3 regions of the Nocardiopsis sp. NPDC055551 genome follow, and region 1 is predicted to be linked to each of the others. Evidence: riboswitches for the same ligand, from Rfam matches in the RefSeq annotation. Region 1 holds a riboswitch; each other region holds the start of a gene.
What was found. A riboswitch is a leader RNA that binds a small molecule or an ion and turns the genes downstream of it on or off. The one in region 1 is predicted to bind thiamine pyrophosphate.
Positions count from the first base shown of each region.

Region 2: it holds a riboswitch for thiamine pyrophosphate, as region 1 does, so the genes downstream of both, thiO (glycine oxidase ThiO) here and thiD (bifunctional hydroxymethylpyrimidine kinase/phosphomethylpyrimidine kinase) in region 1, are expected to answer to the same signal.
Region 3: it holds a riboswitch for thiamine pyrophosphate, as region 1 does, so the genes downstream of both, ACWGSK_RS20580 (3-oxoacyl-ACP reductase) here and thiD (bifunctional hydroxymethylpyrimidine kinase/phosphomethylpyrimidine kinase) in region 1, are expected to answer to the same signal.

Region 1 covers NZ_JBSHJJ010000006.1:30,258-36,841, reverse strand. The annotation lists gene rocD (ornithine--oxo-acid transaminase) at 1-687, opposite strand, end outside; gene ACWGSK_RS12335 (acyl-CoA synthetase) at 1,058-2,719, shown strand; gene ACWGSK_RS12330 (DUF368 domain-containing protein) at 3,114-4,040, shown strand; TPP riboswitch at 4,108-4,206, shown strand; gene thiD (bifunctional hydroxymethylpyrimidine kinase/phosphomethylpyrimidine kinase) at 4,195-4,998, shown strand; gene ACWGSK_RS12320 (alanine/glycine:cation symporter family protein) at 5,072-6,490, opposite strand.
Region 2 covers NZ_JBSHJJ010000004.1:329,602-336,185, forward strand. The annotation lists gene pknB (Stk1 family PASTA domain-containing Ser/Thr kinase) at 1-989, opposite strand, end outside; gene ACWGSK_RS10075 (thiazole synthase) at 1,354-2,151, opposite strand; gene thiS (sulfur carrier protein ThiS) at 2,155-2,367, opposite strand; gene thiO (glycine oxidase ThiO) at 2,394-3,596, opposite strand; TPP riboswitch at 3,594-3,705, opposite strand; gene ACWGSK_RS10090 (Rv2175c family DNA-binding protein) at 3,793-4,152, shown strand; gene thiE (thiamine phosphate synthase) at 4,233-4,895, shown strand; gene ACWGSK_RS10100 (SDR family oxidoreductase) at 5,014-5,907, opposite strand; gene ACWGSK_RS10105 (DUF418 domain-containing protein) at 5,975-6,584, opposite strand, start outside.
Region 3 covers NZ_JBSHJJ010000011.1:194,820-201,403, forward strand. The annotation lists gene ACWGSK_RS20560 (pirin family protein) at 1-176, shown strand, start outside; gene ACWGSK_RS20565 (N-acetyltransferase) at 267-659, shown strand; gene ACWGSK_RS20570 (carboxymuconolactone decarboxylase family protein) at 656-1,114, shown strand; gene ACWGSK_RS20575 (LLM class flavin-dependent oxidoreductase) at 1,347-2,681, opposite strand; gene ACWGSK_RS20580 (3-oxoacyl-ACP reductase) at 2,681-3,463, opposite strand; TPP riboswitch at 3,514-3,616, opposite strand; gene ACWGSK_RS20585 (NUDIX hydrolase) at 4,350-5,084, opposite strand; gene ACWGSK_RS20590 (hypothetical protein) at 5,153-6,584, shown strand, end outside.

The sequences.
Region 1 (6,584 bases):
CCGGGGCAGGTAGTCCGCGGGCGGCACGATCACGCCCGCCTCGCCCTGTACCGGCTCGATGAGCACCGCGACCGTGGTGTCGTCGACGGCGTCCTCGATGGCCTTGGCGTCCCCGTAGGCCACGGAGCGGAAGCCCGGCGTATAGGGGCCGAAACCCGTCTTCGCCTCCGGATCCGAGGAGAAGGAGATGATGGTGGTGGTGCGTCCGTGGAAGTTGGCGCCCGCCACAACGATGGTCGCCTGGTTCTCGGGAACGCCCTTGACCTCGTAGCCCCATTTACGGGCCACCTTGATGCCGGTCTCCACCGCCTCGGCACCGGTGTTCATCGGCAGGACCTTCTGCTTGCCGACCATGTCGGCCAGGTCTCTCACCCATGGTCCGAACCGGTCGTTGTAGAAGGCCCGGCTGGTCAACGTCACCCGGTCGAGCTGGGCGTGCGCCGCCGCCAGGAGGTCGGGGTTGTGGTGGCCGAAGTTCATGGCCGAGTACCCGGCCAGGCAATCGAGGTACCGCTTTCCCTCGACGTCCGTCACCCAGGCGCCACGGCCCTCGGAGATCACGACGGGAAGGGGTGAGTAGTTGTGCGCCGATCTGGCCTGCGCGAGTTCGATGTGGTCCGAGCTGGAAAGTGCGTGTCCGGCGGGGTTTCCGGCGGAGTCCTGCTGTCCCAGGTTCTGGGTGGTCATCTAGCCGCTCCGATCACCATTGACCGATGTCAGACAGTAGATACCCACCGTGGGGCCGGGTAGAGCCTCCGCGGCGGGATCCCCAAGAGTTGAGCAGATCATCCGGTGAGCACACAAGAGGTGGCCGACATCACCGCGCGCGACCGACGCCCGAAACCCATGTGCGCTCCATGCCGGTACACCGCCTGAGCGGGGCTCTTCCGAACCCCGGTCACAAGGGGGTCACGGGCATGGTCGCGCAGGTGACGCGGTACACAGCCCTCACCACGATCAGCCCGGTTTCTGACGGGTACGGTCGCCGTACAGTCACAGCCGCCGCGAGCGTCTTCGCCGGGGACGGCCGTCACACGAACGCCAGGGAGGATCTGCCGTGCCACACACGTCTTCGGATACCCCTTTCTCCCTCCCTGCGCTGATGGCGGCGGTGGCCGAGGCCGTACCGGAGCGGATCGCCCTCGTCGCGGGCCCACGTCGGCTCACCTACCGCGCCTTGGACGAACGGGCCACCCGATTGGCCCGACACCTGGTCGGCGCGGGTGTGCGCCCTGGTGAGAACGTGGCGATCCTGTCGTTCAACCGGGCCGAGTGGATGGAGTCGTTCCTCGGTGTGCTGCGCGCCGGAGCGGTGCCGGTCAACGTCAACTACCGGTACGTGGCCGGTGAACTGCGACACGTACTGTCCGACTCGCACGCGGCGGCGCTGATCGCCGAGGACTCCCTGGCCGCCACGGTCACGGCCATCCGACCGGATCTGCCACGACTGCGCCACGTGCTGCTGTTGGCCGACGGCACCGAGCGAACCGCCGAGGGGACGGACTACGAGTCCGCCCTGACCGCGCAGGGCGAGGACGTCGGAACCCCCCGGAGCGCGCTCCCCGGCACGAGCGGCGACGACCACTACCTGCTCTACACCGGCGGCACCACGGGTTACCCCAAGGGTGTGCTGTGGCGCCAGGCCGACGTCTTTCGCGCCGCCGTGGAGCGCCGGTCCCCCGGCACGCCGCGCGCTCGCACCCCCGATGAGGTGGCCGAACGCGCCGTTCGCTGTTTCCCGCAGCGCATGCTGGTCCTGGGTCCGGTCATGCACGCGGCCGGGCAGTGGCACGCGTTGAGCATGCTGCTGTGCGGCAAGCGCGTGGTGCTGTCCACCGACCGCAGCTTCCGGCCGGACCGTGTGCTGGAACTGGCGCACCGCGAGGGCGTGCACGCGCTCCAGCTGGTGGGCGACGCGATGGCGCGTCCCCTGGCGCGGCACCTGCTCACCGAGCCCGAACTGTGCCCTGACCTGACCTCGGTGCGTTCCGGTGGTACCCCGTTGACCCCGGCGGTGCGCAACCTGTGGAGGGCCTGGCGCGGAGACGTGACCCTGGCCGACTCCTACGGGGGTTCGGAGACGGGTGTGTGCGGTTCGGCGACCGCCCCCGACGAGGCGGCCACGGTCGCCGACGCCACCGACCGTCGCAGCTTCACCATGGGCGGCAGCATCTCGGTGCTGGATGACGCGTTGCGTCCGTTGCGGCCGGGGTCGCCACAGGTCGGACGGATCGCGCGGACCGGCCGGATCCCCTTGGGCTACTACAACGACCCCATCGCCACCGCTCGTACCTTTCCCACCGACGCCGAGGGGCGACGTTGGGCGTTGTCGGGCGACTACGGGACCCGGGCCACGGACGGTTCGATCGACCTGTTGGGCCGGGGCAGCGTGGTCATCAACACCGCCGGGGAGAAAGTGTATCCCGAGGAGGTGGAGGCCGTGCTCAAGGCCCACCCGTCGGTGGACGACGTGATCGTGGTGCCCGCCCCGGACGAGAACCTCGGCCAGCGGGTCACGGCCCTGGTCTCGTTGGCCCCCGGAAGCGACCCGGACGAGAAGGCGTTGCGCGCCCACTGCCGGGTTCGGTTGGCCGGGTTCAAGGTGCCCCGGACGGTGCACTTCGTGGACCGGGTCCGGCGCACCGCCGTGGGCAAACAGGACTACCGTTGGGCCACTTCGGTGGCCGATGAGGGCGCCCACAGTCCCCGATCGCGGTGACCCGTGGAGGTCTCCGAGGGGTCCCCTCGACCTCCCTCTGTGGTACCCCTCATTTCGGTCTCCGAGTCAGTACACCATTAAGCATCCGAAACGCGGTTTCGGCGCCCTCTCGATGTCTCCAGGACAGTTCCGGGACGCTTTCCGCCCTCATCGACGACGCTAGAATGGCCACACCCGGCCCGGGGGCCGCGGTCCCCTTCCCCCATCGTGTGGCCGGAGTGACGAACCTCGGCGTTGGGCCCGGGATCGTACCATCGGCGGATTCATCGAGGTCCGCGCCGACCCAAGCACCCCTTTGATCGTCCGGTCCACCGTGGATACGGGACCGGCGACACCATCAGGACGGAGGACGGCGTCCCCTTTCCGGCTCCCCGGAAGAAGCGCCCGAGCATTCATGGCCAACTCAGTAGGCTCCTACATCTTCAACGCGGTGCGCGGCGGGGCCGTGGGCACCTCCGAAGCACTGCCCGGTATCAGCGGCGGCACCGTCGCCCTGATGGTCGGTCTCTACGACAAGCTGATCGGTGGCGCGGGCCACGCGGTCAGCGGGATCAAGCGCTACGTCACCGACGTGCCCCGAGGACGCGGCAAGGACCGTGCCCGGGAGCAGTTCCGCCAGGTGGACTGGGGCGTCCTGATCCCCGCCCTGATCGGTATGGCCTTCGCGCTCATCCTCGCCGCGGTCTTCCTGGCGCCCCTGGTCGAGAGCCACACCCAGTACGCCTACGCCCTCTTCTTCGGACTGGTACTGGCCTGCCTGTGGATCCCCTACACCGGCGCGGGCAAGACCTGGAAGGCCTGGCACTACCTCCTGGCCCTGGTCTTCGCCGCGCTCTCCTTCTTCCTCACCGGGTTGCCGGGTGCCAACCTGCCCACCCATCCCGTGGTGGTGTTCATCGCCGCCGCGGTCGCGATCTGCGCCCTGGTCCTTCCAGGTCTGTCCGGATCCTTCATCCTGCTGGCCCTGGGTCTGTACGAGCCCACCATGGCCGCCCTGCGCTCGGTCGACATCCCCTACATCGCGGTCTTCGTGCTCGGCATGATCACCGGTCTCGCCCTGTTCGTGAAGGTCCTGCAGTTCCTGCTGGAGAACCACCACCACGTCACCCTGGTCGTGCTCACCGGTCTCATGGCCGGTTCGCTGCGCGCCCTGTGGCCTTGGCAGTCCGAGGAGCGAGAGATCCTGCCGATGACCGACGTGCCCGTGACGCTGGCCTTCACCGCGCTCGGCTTCGTAATCGTGGTCGCTTCGATCGTGTGGGAGCACCGCACCCGCGCCCAGCGCGAGCACGAGGCCGGTCACCAGAGCGTCTCCGTCTGACCCTTAGAGTCGTACCCACAACCACATACCGAGTCGGGGTCGAGCGAGCGCTTCACGGCGCTTCGACCCCGACGGCGCGGGGTGCCGGGGAAACGACCCGGCTGAGAGCACACCCGTCGAACCTGCCCTAGTTCGTACTAGCGAAGGAACGCCCATGAGCGTGCACAACGTCGTGTCCATCGCCGGAAGCGACCCCAGTGGGGGCGCCGGCGTCCAGGCGGACCTGAAGTCGTTCTCCGCCCACGGGGTCTTCGGGATGAGCGTGGTGACGGCGTTGACCGCCCAGTCCACGCGCGGGGTCACCGGGGTTCACGGTGTCCCCGCTTCGTTCGTCGTCGACCAGATGGAGACACTGTTCGGGGACGCCACGGTCCACGCGGTCAAGGTGGGAATGCTGGGTACCGCCGAGGTCACCGAGGCCGTGGCCGCCGCGATCGACCGACACGGGCTGCCGAACGTGGTGGTGGACCCGGTGATGGTCGCCAAGAGCGGCGACCGGTTGTTGGAGCGTTCGGCGATGGAGGCGCTGCGCGGAGAACTGCTGCCGCGCGCCGACCTGCTCACACCGAATCTGCCGGAGGCCGCCGACCTGCTCGGCGAGGAGGAGGCCACGGACCTGGCCACGATGCGCTCCCAGGCCGAGAGGCTTCTGAAGCTGGGGCCGCGTCGGGTCCTGCTCAAGGGTGGTCACCTGCCGGGTACCGACAGCGTCGACCTGTTGGTCGACGGGGAGTCCGCCCCGGTCGAGCTGAGCGCCACGCGCGTGGCGACCCGCAACACCCACGGCACCGGCTGCACCCTGTCCTCCGCGATCGCCGCGCTGATCCCCCAACGCCCGGACGTGGCCACCGCCGTGGCCGACGCCAAGACCTGGCTGACCGAGGCGCTGCGCCACGCCGACGAGATCGACGCCGGCGGCGGCCAGGGCCCCGTGCACCATTTCCACGCCTGGTGGTGATCACACGAAGGGGGGACCGGCCCGTGCGGACCGGTCCCCCCTTCATATTCTCCCCGTGGGGCGTGCGAGTCGGCTAGCGCTGGACGTCGTCCATCACCGCGTCCGGGTTACGCCAATCGGGGTGACCGAAGAACCTCTTGCTCTCCGCCACGATGACCGGGGACAGCAGGAGCAACCCCACCAGGTTCGGCAGCGCCATCAGGCCGTTGGCGATGTCGCTGAACAGCCAGACGGAGTCGAGGCTGGCGACCGAACCGATGAAGATGATGACGATGAAGATGAGTCGGTAGGGCAGGACCAGCTTGCGTCCGCCCAGGAACTCCACGCACCGCTCACCGTAGTAGGCCCAGCCGAGCAGGGTGCTGAAGGCGAAGACGGCCACGGAGGCCGCGACGACGTAGGCGCCCGCGGTACCGAAGGTGGGGCTGATGGCACCCAGCCCCTCGGTCATGGCCTGCGACGTCAGCAGCGAACCGTCCTCGGCCTCGTCTCCCTGCCACACACCGGTCACGATGATGACCAGGCAGGTCATGCTCACCACGATGATGGTGTCGATGAAGGTCTGGGTCATGGAGACCATGGCCTGACGGACCGGCTCCTTGGTCTTGGCCGCGGCGGCGGCGATACCACCGGTGCCCAGCCCGGACTCGTTGGAGAAGATGCCGCGGGCGAAGCCCATCTGGATGGCGAGCATGACACCGGCGCCCGCGAAACCGCCGACGGCGGAGGTCCCGGTGAAGGCGTCGGTGAACACCAGCTGGAAGGCGGGCAGGAGCGACTGCCAGTTGGCGATGAGCACGACGAGGCAGATGCCGACGTAACCGATGATCATGATCGGCACGAGGCCGGAGGCGACACGACCGATGCTCTTGATGCCACCGAGGATCACTCCGCCGGACAGGATCATCAGAGCGAGGCCGATGACCCACGGCTCCAGCGGGGTGACGCTGCTGACCTGTTGGGCCACGGTGTTGGCCTGGGTGCCGTTACCGATACCGAAGGCCGCGATGGCGCCGAAGACCGCGAAGGCGACACCGAGGAAGGTGCCGAGCCCACCCTTGATCCCGTACTTGAGGTAGTACATCGGGCCGCCGCTCTGCTCACCCTTAGCGTCGGTGCGGCGGTACTTCACCCCCAGGAGGGCTTCGCTGTACTTGGTGGCCATACCGAAGATGCCGATGAACCACATCCAGAACAGCGCGCCCGGGCCACCGACACCGATGGCCAGCGCGGCGCCCGCGATGTTACCGACGCCGACGGTGGCGGCGAGCGCGGTGCTCAGTGCCTGGTAGTGGGAGATGTCGCCCTCGACGGAGGAGTCCTCCTTGCGACGGACGAGGGCGAGCCAAAGGGCGTGCGGGAGCCTGAGCAGCTGAAGGAGGCGCAGCCGGATGGTGAGGAAGACACCGACACCCAACAACAACGGAATGAGGACGAAGGGTCCCCAGATGACGTCGCTGATGATGCCGGCCATCTCAAGGAGTTGGTCCACAGGGGATCTCCCTTTCGGTGAGTGCGTGGGGCCGAGAGATCCGAGGGTGGAACAGAGGGACCGTTGTTCGCGGAGTCACATCGGCACAGGTGGG
Region 2 (6,584 bases), on a different contig from region 1:
ATGTCGACGACCATCGTGGCGTTCTCGGTACCCGGTCCCGCGCCACCCGCGATCAGCTGGGGCGCGGTCATGGTGACGCCCGCCGCGCCGGTGGGCGCGACCGGGGTCATGCGCTCCTGGGCGCCCGAGGGCGACTCGGGCAGAGTGCTCAGGACCTCCAGCACCTTGGACAGGTACTGACCGGCGTTACCGGGCCGGTACCTGGGGTCGCGCTCGGTGGCCTTGGTGAACAGGGCGTCCACATCGGGGGAGAGCCCCGGCAGGAAGTGCGAGGGTCTCGGCACGTCCTCGTTCACGTGCTGGTAGGCGATGGCGATGGGGGTCTCACCGGTGTGCGGCTGGCCACCGGTGAGCAATTCGTAGAACATGATGCCCGCGGCGTAGACGTCGCTGCGGGCGTCGGCCACGCCCTTCTCGATCTGTTCGGGCGCCAGGTAGGCGGCGGTGCCCATCAGGGTGCCGGTGCGGGTCAGCCCCTGGTTGGACTGCTCGACCGCGCGCGCCAGACCGAAGTCGGCGACCTTGACCCGACCGTCCTCGGTGATGAGGACGTTCTCGGGTTTGACGTCACGGTGCACCATGCCGGCCTGGTGCGCGGCGCCCAGGGCGGCCAGCACCGGGGCCATGAAGTTCAGCGCCTGACGGGCGGTCAGCCGGCCGCGCTCCTTGAGCAGGTCGCGCAGCGTGCGCCCCGGTACGTATTCCATGGCCAGGAACACGTGTCCCTGGTCCTCGCCCTGGTCGAAGACCTGGACCACGTTGGGGTGCGAGAGCTTGGCGACGGAGTGCGCCTCGTTGATGAATCGCTGGACGAAGGAGGGGTCCTGAGCCAGGGACGGGTGCATGACCTTCAGAGCGAGTCTGCGGTCCAGCCTGAGGTCGTGGGCGACGTAGACCGTCGCCATACCACCACCGGCGATCCTGGACTCGACGAAGTAGCGACGGTCCAGCGTCGCGCCTACAAGCGGGTCGGAAGTCGTCATGTCCACGGCGGAGTTGTGTCCTTGCTGCGGGGAGCGCGGGAGATCGCGGCCGATGGCGCGTACCCGACACCAGATGTCGAACCGACACGATAGCGGAATCCGGAGTCGGTTCTGCCCCGCGGTTCATGGTCGCGGCGGCCCCGCACTGTGCGACACACGGGCCGTCCGTGTGCGCTCGGGGGGTGCGCGCGCCTGGGCTGTCTCGGTGGGTGCGGTGCCCTCTCACGGCACACACATTCCATCCAAGGTAGGGGACGACACCAAACCTTCGCTTGGCGCCGCACCGGCCGGCTCTTGACCGAGGGCCGCGGCGACCGCTCCGACCTGCCCGGACACGGACCTCGGACGGGCAGGTCGAGTGGTACTTCGCTCAGACCACGTCGGGACTGGAGGCAAGGGCGTGCCGCCGGATCGGGATGCGCCCGGCACGGCGGGCGTCCCTACCGGCCCGGACCGCGTCGCGCATGGCCCGCGCCATCAGGGCCGGGTCTTGGGCACGGGTCACGGCAGTGGCCAACAACACCGCGTCGCACCCCAGTTCCATGGCCAGGGCCGCGTCGCTGGCGGTACCGATGCCGGCGTCGACGATGACCGGCACGCCGGCCTGTTCGACGATCAGCTCCAGATTGTGCGGGTTGCGAATGCCCAGACCGGAGCCGATCGGAGCGGCCAGCGGCATGACGGCGGCGCAGCCGAGCTGCTCCAGACGCCGGGCCAGCACCGGGTCGTCGTTGGTGTAGGGCAACACCGTGAAACCGTCGTCCACGAGTGTCTCCGCGGCCTCCAACAGCTCCACCGGGTCGGGAAGCAGCGTGTGCTCGTCGGCGACGACCTCCAGCTTCACCCAGTCGGTCTCCAAGGCCTCGCGCCCCAGCCTGGCGGTGCGCACGGCCTCCACGGCGGTGAAGCAGCCCGCGGTGTTGGGCAGTGGACGGATGCCGTTGCGGGACAGGACGTCCCACACCGATCCCTGCGTGCCCGGGGCGACCCGGCGCATGGCCACGGTGGTCAGCTCCGTCCCCGAGGCCAGCAGGGCCTCCTCCAGCACCTCCAGGGAGGGCGCGCCGCCGGTTCCGGTGATGAGGCGGGAGCCGAAGGGGACGCCGGCGATGATCACGGGGTCTTCGACGGTGTCGACATCGGGCCGGGTGTCGAGGATGTCGGTCATGGTTCAGCCTCCCTGTACGGCGGTCAGGACGTCCACGCGGTCGCCCGGCGTCAGGTCCGTGCCGGCCCACGCGGTGCGCCGCACCACCTCGTCGTTGATCGCCACCGCGATCCCGCCGGGGATCGCCCCGTCGCCGGCCGAGGTGAGGTCGCGTACGACCGCCTCGACCGTGGTGGCCGTGCTCTGGCGACTCTCGCCGTTGATGATCAGTTCCACAGTCACTCCCACGTCGTCGGTTCGTCTCACGCGCCGCCATCGGACAGCGGCCGGTCGGCGGCGAATCCATGCGCGTATTCGGGCAGGGCCCCGGTCGTGAGCGCCCGCACCATGACCTCTCCGGTCACGGGGGCCAACAGCACCCCGTGCCGGAAGTGGCCCACGGCCAGGTGCAGTCCCGGCACCCGGGTGGGGCCCAGCAGGGGTCGGTTGTCGGGGGACCCGGGGCGCAGGCCCACGCAGGTCTCGGTGACCTCCAGCTCGGTGACCCCGGGAACGAGTTCGCGCGCGTCCCGCAGCACCTGCCAGAGCCCGCCCGCGGTCAGGGCGGTGTCGTACCCCAGCTCCTCCTGGGTCGCGCCCACGATGACCTCGCCGTCGGCGCGGGGCACCAGGTAGACCGGGAAGCCGCGGACCAGGCCGCGCACCGTCCGCTCCACGAGCGGGGGCTCCCCCTCACGGACCCGGGCGCGCAACAACTGTCCCTTGACCGGCCGGATCGGAGGCAGCACCGGCGCGGGCAGGGTGATCCGGTCGCTCAGGCAACCCGCGGCGAGGACGACCTGGTGGGTCGGCAGAACGGTGCCGTCGGCCAGGTGCACTCCCAACCGGGCCCCGTCGGGACCGGGGGAGGAGACCTCGGTCACGGCCCCGGCCACCTCGCGCGCGCCCGCGCGTTCGGCGGCCCGGGCCAGGGCCGGAAGTAGACGGCGGGGGTCGACGGAGTGATCCTCTGGGGCCAGGACCCCGCCCCGCACCGAAGGGGCCAGGTGGGGTTCCAACCGGCGGCACTCTCGACTGTTCAACCGCTCGGTGGCGATGCCCAGACGTCGTTGCAGGTCGTGGAGTTCATCGAGGACGGCCAGGTCGTCCCGGTCGAAGGCGACCAGGAGCGTTCCGGTGCGGTGGTGGCCCACCGACATGGCGGAGTCCGCCTCCACCTCGGCGACGAAGGAGTCGTACATCCGCGCGGAGCGGACGCCGAGTCCCATGAGTTCCTCCTCACCGAAGATCGCCTCGGTGGCGGGCGTGAGCATGCCCGCCGCGACGGCGGAGGAGGAACGCGCGTCGGCGGGTTCGGTGACGGGATCGGGCTCGACCAGGGTGACGTCCAGACCGTGTCGGGCCGCCCGCCAGGCGACGACCCTCCCGATGACGCCGCCACCGACGACGACCACACCATCGGTGTCGGAACCGGTCCTGTAGCGGGAATCCTCGAAGTCGCGCATGGTGCGCGCTCCCCTCCCTTCGCCGGCATGATCCGGATCAGGTTCGTGCGGTCGGAGACTGCTCGGTCTCCCTCTCAGCCGGGTCCACCCGGCTCCCGCGGGACATGTCTGTTCGCTCCCCGCCATCCTAGGCCAGGTGACCCCGCACGGGTTCGGGCGGTCCTCGGTGGCCGGTGGGGTGTGGCAGATTGGGAGGGTGACACACAAAGACCTCGACATCGACGAACTGGTCGGCGACTGGCTGACCCTGCGCGAGGCGGCCGAGCCGCTGGGCGTCAGCCCGAACCGGATCAAGACGTTCATCCGCGAGAACCGCCTCATGGGCGTGGTTCGCAAGGGAGAACTCTCCATCCCCGCCGCCTTCCTGGACGGTGACGACCTCGTCAAGGGGCTGCCCGGCACCATCGTGCTGCTCTCCGACGCGGGTTTCTCCACCGAGGAGGCTCTGCGCTGGCTCTTCACACCGGACGACACCCTTCCGGGGACCCCGATCCAGGCCATGCGCGAGAACCGGGGCACCGAGGTGCGTCGCCGCGCCCAGGCCATGGCCTTCTGAGTGATCGCCGTTCGCTCCATGGGGCGCACCGGGGGGTGCGCCCTTGGGCCCCTCGACGACCAGGGCCTAATGTGTCGGGTGTGAGGACCAACCACGGAACCAGCCTGCGCGAGCGCCTGGACGCATCCCTTCTGTACCTGTGCACCGACGCCCGTACCGAGCGCGGTGACCTCGCCGAGTTCACGGACGCGGCCCTGGCCGGAGGGGTGGACATCGTCCAGCTCCGGGACAAGGGGCTGGAGGCCCGCGAGGAACTCGCCGCGCTGGAGGTCATGCGCGAGGCGTGCGAACGCCACGGCGCGCTGCTCGCCGTCAACGACCGCGCCGACATCGCCCGCGCGGTGCGCGCCGACGTTCTGCATCTGGGACAGCGCGATCTGCCCGTGTCCATGGCCAGGGACATCATCGGCGCGGACCCCGTCATCGGGCGATCCAACAACGACGTCGAGGCCGCCATGGCCTCCGCCGAGGAAGCCGGCAGCGACTACTTCTGCGTCGGACCGACCTGGGCCACCCCCACCAAGCCGGGACGCCCTGCCGCCGGCCCGGCCCTGGTGGAGAAGGCCGCCGCACTGGGGACCGAACGACCCTGGTTCGCCATCGGCGGCATCGACCTGACCACCATCGACGAGGTGCTCGACGCCGGCGCCTCGCGTGTCGTCGTGGTGCGCGCCATCACCGAGGCGGAGGACCCCCGTGCCGCGGCGGTCGCCCTCAAGGAACGGCTCACCGCGCGGGCCTGAACCGAGGCGACGCCTCACCGGACCCGGTGACGGGGAACCTCCCGGGGATCAGCACCTCGGGTCCGCCGAACTCGACCGCGCACTCCGCACGGCGGTGGTCGGGAAGAGACCGCCGATGTCAGACCGCGACGTGCGCCAACGCGCTCGGATGACGGCGCAGGAAACCCTCGATGGATTGCGCCGGGTGCCCGGTCAGGCTCGGCACGGTATCGGCCACCACGTCCATCTCCCCGTTCGCGATCGCCGCGTACGACGACGCCCACCCCTCGACCTCCCACTCCGCGGCTCCGGTGCGCCGGCGTGACTCCAGCGCCTCCTCCCAGTTCTGGGGCACGTAGTGGATGGTGCGGCCGGTGAGCCTGCCCAGCTTCTCCACCGTGGCGCCCACCGACAACGCCTCCGGGCCGGTCACGTCGTAGGTGGTCCGCTCCGACGCGGCGATCACCACGGGGTCGGTCAGGACGGCGGTGGCCACGTCGGCCACGTCGTCCCGGGACACCCACGCGGCCCGACCGTCACCGGCCGGGCCGCGCACCACTCCCTCGTCGTCCACCCAATGGGGCAGCAGGTCCAGGTACAGGCTCGGTCTCAGGAACGTGTAGGACACACCGGTGGATCTGATGTGCGCCTCGGTGAAGAAGTGCGTCCGGGCGAAGGTGAAGGTCGAGGCCGGGCCCGCACCGAGGAACGACAGGTACACGATCCGGGAGACCCCCGCCTCGACCGCCGCGTCCACCGCGCTGACGTGGGTCTCCATTCGTTCCTCGGACTCGGTGGCCGAGACCAGGAACAGGGTGTCCACCCCCCGACAGGCCCGCGTGAACCCGGCCCCGTCCTCGTAGTCGGCCATCGACGCGCTGCTGCCCGGGTACTCCGGGGCGCGATTGATGTCGCGCACGATGAATCGCTGTGTCGACCCGAGCCGAGCGATCCGGGCGGCCACGCGCCCGCCCACCGCTCCCGTGGCTCCGGTCACCCCTATGGTGTGGTTTGTCATGTGATCGTCACCCATGACAGCCATCCTGGAGTATGGGGACGTGCCGGCCGCTCATCGGCACGCCCCTTTTTGAGCTCATCGGTCAGCGGGTGGTGTGCTCTTGGGGAGCCTCCTCGTTCCCACCCGTGACAGGGGCGATCGTACGGGTGATGCGCCGGTAGGTCAGGCGGCGCAACAGCACCTCGGCCGGGCCACGACGCCCCGCGCGCTCCAGCGCGTAGGCGCCCACCACGGTGAGCAGCCACACCCCGACCGCGTACAGGAACATCGTCCACGAGGACATGTGCGCGGCCAGCCCCAGGCCCCATGCGGCCAGCAGCGGCGCGCACAGCACGGATTGGGCCAGGTAGGCGCTGAGGGAGCGCTTCCCCGTCGCGCTCAGGGCGCTCACCAGGATGCCCCGGGTTCGTCCCCGTTCCCGGACCCGGTACGCCACCAGGGCGATCAGCGCGACGTACCCGAGCCCGCAGAACAGGCCGGTCGACATGTGCGGGATGGCCAGCGCCTGCCCCTGGATCGGGGCCAGGTCCCACACGCCGATCTGGGCCAACGCCAGGGGGAGACCGCCGAGCCAGCCGACGGTGATGCCCACGATCGCGACCCCGCGCAGCAGGGGCAGGTTCCGTTCCGGCTCCTCCAGGATCCGGCGGCGCGCGGCCCAGAACCCGAACAGGGCCGCGGCGGGCAAGGCC
Region 3 (6,584 bases), on a different contig from region 1:
ACCGGGAGGAATGGCAGAACCACGGTGAGCGGTTCGGTCGCGTCGAAGGCTACGTGGGGCATGGCGGCCCGGGAAGGAACCGCGAAGGAATGGGGTGGATCCCCGCCCCTGAACTGCCACCGGTCAGGATGAGGCCGAGGAAGAACCCACCGCCTCACGCACAGATCCAGGACTGAACCACCCCGATCACCCACCCCGCCGGGCCGAGACACCGTCGTGCCCACCATCAACCGGCCCGGCACGATCCCCCTGGAGAGGTCTTCGCCATGACCGAGCCACAGACCGACAAAACCGGCGCTGTCGTGCATATCGCCCTCGACGAAGCGCGCGTCATCAGCGCCTACACCGTGACCTTGGATGACGGCACCCTCGCCGGCCGTGCGGACTTCGTCGACCCAGTGCAGGGAGACGGAGAGCGCGTCTTCTTCCACACCGAGGTCTCACCGGAATTCGGTGGACGAGGCCTGGCCGGGCTCCTGCTGCGCGAGGCGTTGGCCGACAGCGTCCGCAGGAACATCACCGTCGTCCCCGTGTGCCCACTGTTCGCCAAGCACTTGAAGGAGCACGGCGAGGAGTACACGGCCCAGGGCGGCAAGTTCCGCAAGCCCAGGCCCGCGGACCTGGCCCTGGTCCAGAAGACGACCGAGGAGCAGGCATGAACGCGGAGCGTCCCTACATCGACAAGGAACACCCCACGGTGTACAAGGCGCTCGGCAAGGCGGCCGTGGCCTCTCGAGCCGCCTCGCACGAGGCCGGCCTGGGCGACGACACCATCGAGCTGATCAACGTCCGGGTGTCCCAGATCAACGGGTGCCCGACCTGCCTGAGCATCCACGTTCCCAAGGCCCGCAAGGCCGGGGTGAAGCAGAGCGTCCTGGACGTACTGCCGTCCTGGCGTGAGGCCGGCGTGTTCTCCGACATGCAAAAGGCCGCGCTGCTCTTGGCCGAGTCCCTCACCGTCATCGACCCCGCCGTCGACCGGCAGGAGATCAACGCCCGCGCGGCCGCCCACCTGACCACCGCACAGATCTCTGCGGTGGAGTGGACGACCACGCTCATCAACGCGTTCAACCGGGTCTCGATCGCCAGCGGTCATCCCGTGATCACACGATAGGGGAAAGCGATTTCCGCCGCTGTAACGCCCTCCCTCCATGAGGTGCGCTACAGCGGTGGGTCCCCCTTCCGGAAGCCCACCTTCTCCAACAGGGTGACGTGCTCGGTGGCCTACCGATCCTCAGCAACCCCGCAACGGTTCCTGCCGCGCGCCCTTCCTACGAGATGAGGAGGTCCGGACAGGCCAAGGACGGCCTTTCGAGCCTCCCACCTCCCGGACCTGCCTCCCGTTCTCAGTACGGTGACGGTGGCCGTTCCAAACCCAGATGGCCCCGAAGTGTGTCCGTCTCGTACTCGTGACGGAACAGCCCCCGCTGTTGCAGGACAGGGACCACATGGTCCACGAAGTCCTCGATCCCGCCCGGCAACGACGGCGGCATGAGGTTGAACCCGTCCGCGCCACCGTTTTCGTACCACCGGGTCATCCGGTCGGCGATCTGCTCGGGCGTTCCGACCATGGTGCAGTGTCCGCCGCCGGCGGCCAGACGGCCCAGCAGTTGCCGCACCGTGGGTCTTTCGGAGTCGATGATGCGCAGGATGGTCTCGTAGCGCCCCTTGGGACCGGTGAACTCCTCCAGTGGCGGCAGCTCGGGAACCGGCGCGTCCAGCTCCCAATCGGAACAGTCCTGTTCGGTGAACAGCCCCAGCTGCTGCAATGACTCCTCGGTCGGCAGCAGTTCGTCCAGTTCACGTTGCTTGTCTTGGGCCTCCCGCTCGGTGGAACCGACGTAGGTGACCAGTCCGGGCATGATGGCGACGGACCCGGGGTCGCGGCCCGCCCGACGAATCCGCGCCTTGACGTCGCCGTAGTAGTCCTGGGCGCTGGGCAGGTCATAGGCCACGGAGTAGATGGCCTCGGCGCGGCGGGCCGCCAGCGTGCGTCCCTGCTCCGACGAACCCGCTTGGAACAGCACCGGGTTGCCCTGTACCGGGCGCGGCACGTTCAACGGGCCCTCGACCTGGAAGTGCTCTCCCCGGTGGCCGATGGGGCGTACCTGGTCCGGGTCCGCGAAGACCCCGTCCCGGTCGTAGTGGAAGGCCTCGTCGCTCCAGGAGTCCCACAGCCCCAGCACCACCTCCACGAACTCCTCGGCTCGGGCGTAGCGCTCCTGGTGCGCGGGCATCTGCTCGTATCCGTGGTTGCGGGCCTCGGCGTCGAACATGGACGTCACCACGTTCCAGCCCACTCGGCCTCCGCTGATGTGGTCCAGGGAGGCCAACAGGCGTGCCGCGTGGAAGGGCGTGTAGAACGTGCTGGAAACGGTGCTGACCAGACCGATGTGCCGGGTGGCCCGGCTCATGGCCGCCAGAGTGGTCAACGGTTCGAGGAACCACCACGGGCCACCGGCGACGTCGCCCGTGGCGTGGCCGTCGGCGAAGAACACCGCGTCCAGGCAGCCGCGTTCGGCGGTGCGGGCCAGTTCTTCGAAGTAGGTGATGTCACCGATCCGTTCGGCCGGCGAGTCGGGGTGGCGCCAGGCGGCCTTGTGGTGGCCGCAGCCGAAGATGAACAGGTTGAGGTGCATCCGGCGATCGGGAGCCTGGTCAGGCGCGGAAGCGGTGGCCATCAGTTCATCACCAGCCCGCCGTCGACGACGAGGTTCTGGCCGGTGATCGCGCGCGCCCAAGGGGAGGCGAAGTACAGGGCCGCGTCGGCGAACTCGGCCGGGGTGGTGACCCGGCGCAGCGGTGTGGTGGAGGCGATCATGTCGAACACCTCGTCGGGGGTGGCGGCGCTGGCGTCGGTGGTGCGCAGCAGACCGCCGGAGACCATGTTGACGGTGATGCCGTCGGGGCCCAGGTCATGGGCGAGCGTGCGGGTCAGCGACAGCAGCGCCGCCTTGGCCGCGGTGTAGTCGTGGTAGGGGACGACCGGGTGCTGGAACAGGTTGGTGCCCACGTTGATGACCCGGCCGAACCCTTGGCCGCGCATGGAGGCCAGGGCGGCCTGGACGGTGTTCAGTGCGCCGTGGACGGTACCGCTGAACTGCTGGTCAAGGTGTTCCAGGGTGAGGGTGTCGGCGTGGGGTCGTGCGTCGCCGTTGAAGGAGAAGCCGGCGAGCGCGTTGTTGACGACGGTGGAGACGGAGGAGCCGAAATGTCCCTCTGCGGTCTGGATCATCGAGGCGACCTGTTCGGGGTCGCGTACGTCCGCTCGCACAGCCAGGGCGCGGTCGGGGTGGGTGGCGGCGAGCTCGCCGGCTGCTTCGGCACTGTGGAGGTAGTTGATCACCACCCGGGCGCCTTGCCCCAGGAAGGCCTGGACCAGCCGGGACCCGAGCCCTCGGGCCCCGCCGGTGACGACGACCGTCTGTTGGTCGATAGGGAGCGCGGTGCGGGAAGAACTCATCGGTGGCCTTTCTGGCATGGGCGAAGGCGTCCCTTCGGCCACCGATACCACTGGCCGTGTACGGACATCCCTTCGCCGGTATGACCCGGATCAGGTTCGACGGGTGTCATCTCAGCCCGAATCAGTGGATTCAGGGCACCCCGTGTCACTGCCGATCAAGGTAGCCCATAGGCACCCTCTCGGGCCACCGGCCGGTGCCGTGCTCGTCTCCCGCTCGGCGATGGCGGCTTCAGCGGTCGGCCGGTTCGATCCCGGCCCGGTCGACGGACAGAAAATGGTCCGGAGCACACGTCGGCGCCCGGGTGCGGCGATCCAGCCCCAGACCTCCTCGGCGGTCCCCACGACCAGACGCAGCTCAGCGATCTGCTGGTCATCGCCCGTAGCGACCCCAGCGTGTGCGTGGTCTTGCATCTGCCAACACCGGCGAGTCACCCCATCCTCCCGGTCAGGGCATAGCTGCCTCTTCCTGTGGTTCTTTGGTGGGGAGAAGCCTTTCCCGTCTTCGTGGTCACCAACGGCCCGGTGAGGGCCCACGATGGAGGGGCGTTCCTCTCCTGGCTTTCGTGTTCGCCCGGAAAACAGAACCGATCGACTTCGGCACGTTCACAAGTGTTGAGGGTGTCGGCCCGCGTGTTGTCCCCAGTGGTCGAAGGGAGCACCCGAGCAGATGCCCCCGTGGAAACCACGGTCGAACAGGATCGTGCCGCCTTCGTCAGAGGCGAGCGGCATCCTCTCGCCATCACCACTGAGGACAAGATTTCCGCCCTAGCTGAGCTCGAACGCGTTGAAGATGGCATGGGGACGTAGCGTCGAGCAACTTCACCGGTTCGGATTCGTTCGTCCTTTCAGCCCGCGCGACCGGGTCGCGCGGGCTGACCCTCCACGTTCACGAGGCCGACCGCAACAGCGGTGGCGTGAGCAGCGAGGATCCGCCTTTGCGGTACAGGGCCGCCGGTCGACCCGCCGGCTGGGCGCGCTGCTCTCCCATGGGGTCCACGAAACCCTCCGCCTTGGTGACCTTTCGTCGGAAGTTACTGGGATCCAGTTCACGCCCCCAGATCACCTCGTAGACCGCCCGCAACTCGCTGAGCGTGAACGGTTCGGGACAGAAGACCGTGGCGACGGTGGTGTACTCCAACTTCTCCCGAACACGTTCCAGAGCGTCATCGAGGATGCGGACGTGGTCGAAGGCCAAGGGGGTGGACATCGCGATGAGCTCCTCCACCGGCACCCAACGGGCATGCGCCGCGTCGCTTCCCCCCACCGCCTCGGGCAGGTCCGCCCCCAAGGCCAGATAGGCGATGGTGACGACCCTCCCCCGCGGATCACGGTCGGGATCACCGTAGGCACCGAGCTGTTCCAGGTGGAGCCGGGAGCCGTCGACCCCGGTCTCCTCCAAGAGTTCGCGCCGAGCACCTTGGTCGAGGGTCTCCCGTCTTCGGACTCTTCCACCAGGCAAGGCCGAGTGTCCTTGAAACGGCTCCTCCCCGCGCTCGATCAGCAGGACCATCAACGCCCCGTTCCTAATGGTGAAGATGGCCAGATCCACCGTGACCAGGGACAACCCCACGTCAACGGCTCGCGCCAAGCGTTCGTCCACCGCGATCTCCTTAAAGGTCATCTTGACTTTAATCATCCGATCCACTTATGGTCATCTCGACCTTAACCGGATCGGCGCAGGAGAAGTGCATGTCCATCACCGCTCACGCCTCTCCACCCCCCGTCTCTCCCCCTCCTCAGAACCACGGAGAGGAACCGACCGGGGCCACCCGTCACCTCTGCACCGGTGTCCACGTCGACGAGGACTTCCGAGACCTCGTCATCAAGGAGGTGTGCACGGCCCCTTCACGACGCGCGGCCCCCTCATACGAATTCGACCTCGTCCCGGTGATGCGCCACGCGTGGTTGTCCCTGCACCTGACGTCGTTGTCGAGGTCGGGGTTGATCGCCGCACTCGCCGCACCCTGCTACTGGGGATTCACGGTGACGACCCTGTTGGTCGCCGGCGGATACGCACTTCTCGTACTCCTAGACCACGCCTGGCGAATCTCCAAGGAGCTCACGCGGCCCGAAGAGCCCTTTCCGGCGAAGAAGAGGCGGAAGCGTCGACCGAAGTTGCCTTCCAGGTCCAGCTGGAAGTACGGGCAGGAGAGCAAACGTCTCAAGAACACCGGAACGTTCGCCCTGGTCCTTGCCCTCACCATGGTGGTCCTGGCCTTCTCCCATCCCGTTCAGGGAGCGCTGGCCCTCTACCTGGGCTGTGCCGTCGCCCTCCTCACGGCGATCGTCGGTGGTCTGCGCCAGGCGTGCATCAACCACGCCCACAAGGCCACCGCTCTCAGGCCCAGGCGCCTCTCCCATCGGGAGAGGGCCGTCGACGAGCAGCAGAGGCATCCCTGCGTGGTCTACCAACGCCCCGCCCACAAGAAGGACGGTGAGGACGAAGACACGGGTGTGTTCACGCTCTTCGGGGAAGAGTCGCCCTTCATCGGGGCGGGGGAACTGATCCATCAGTGGAATCCGCCCATGAGCGTCCAACTCCTGCGCAAGGGAAGCGACGACAAGCCCTTACACGAACGGGAACACCGGCACCCGCCCTTCAAGCCGCACGAACTGATGGACCACTTGCGCGCGGCCGTCACCGACCTTCGCGATGACCATGAGAATTTCCGTCTGCCGGCGCAGGTGCGCGACCGTATCTACGTCTCCCAGTCGGACGTGTCCGTTGACCGCTCCATCCTGTGGGAATCGGTGGATCCGGCCGCGATGCGCCGGATCATCGACCGGCAGGACTCCGCGCACCACCACTTCCTCGAAGTGAGCGTCCCCGATGCGGGGGGAGAACTGGTGGCCACGGTGCTGTTCCAACTCAGGGTGCGTGGCCGAACGTTGATCCTGGTGTTCGCGGCCTGCGTGTTGACCCACACCCCGGACAGCTTCCGCAAGGGAGAGGAGTTCGGCCAGCAAGGGAAACGAGCCATCGTCGGTGCCGCTTGGCACGATCTACTCCGGTTCCCTCGCCACATCCGTTCGTTGGGACGCATCACCCGTTACCCGTTCTACCTGGCCAGGGCCCTCTCCGGTCTCCTGCACAGGGCCCTGGCACTCCGAGGCGTCGATT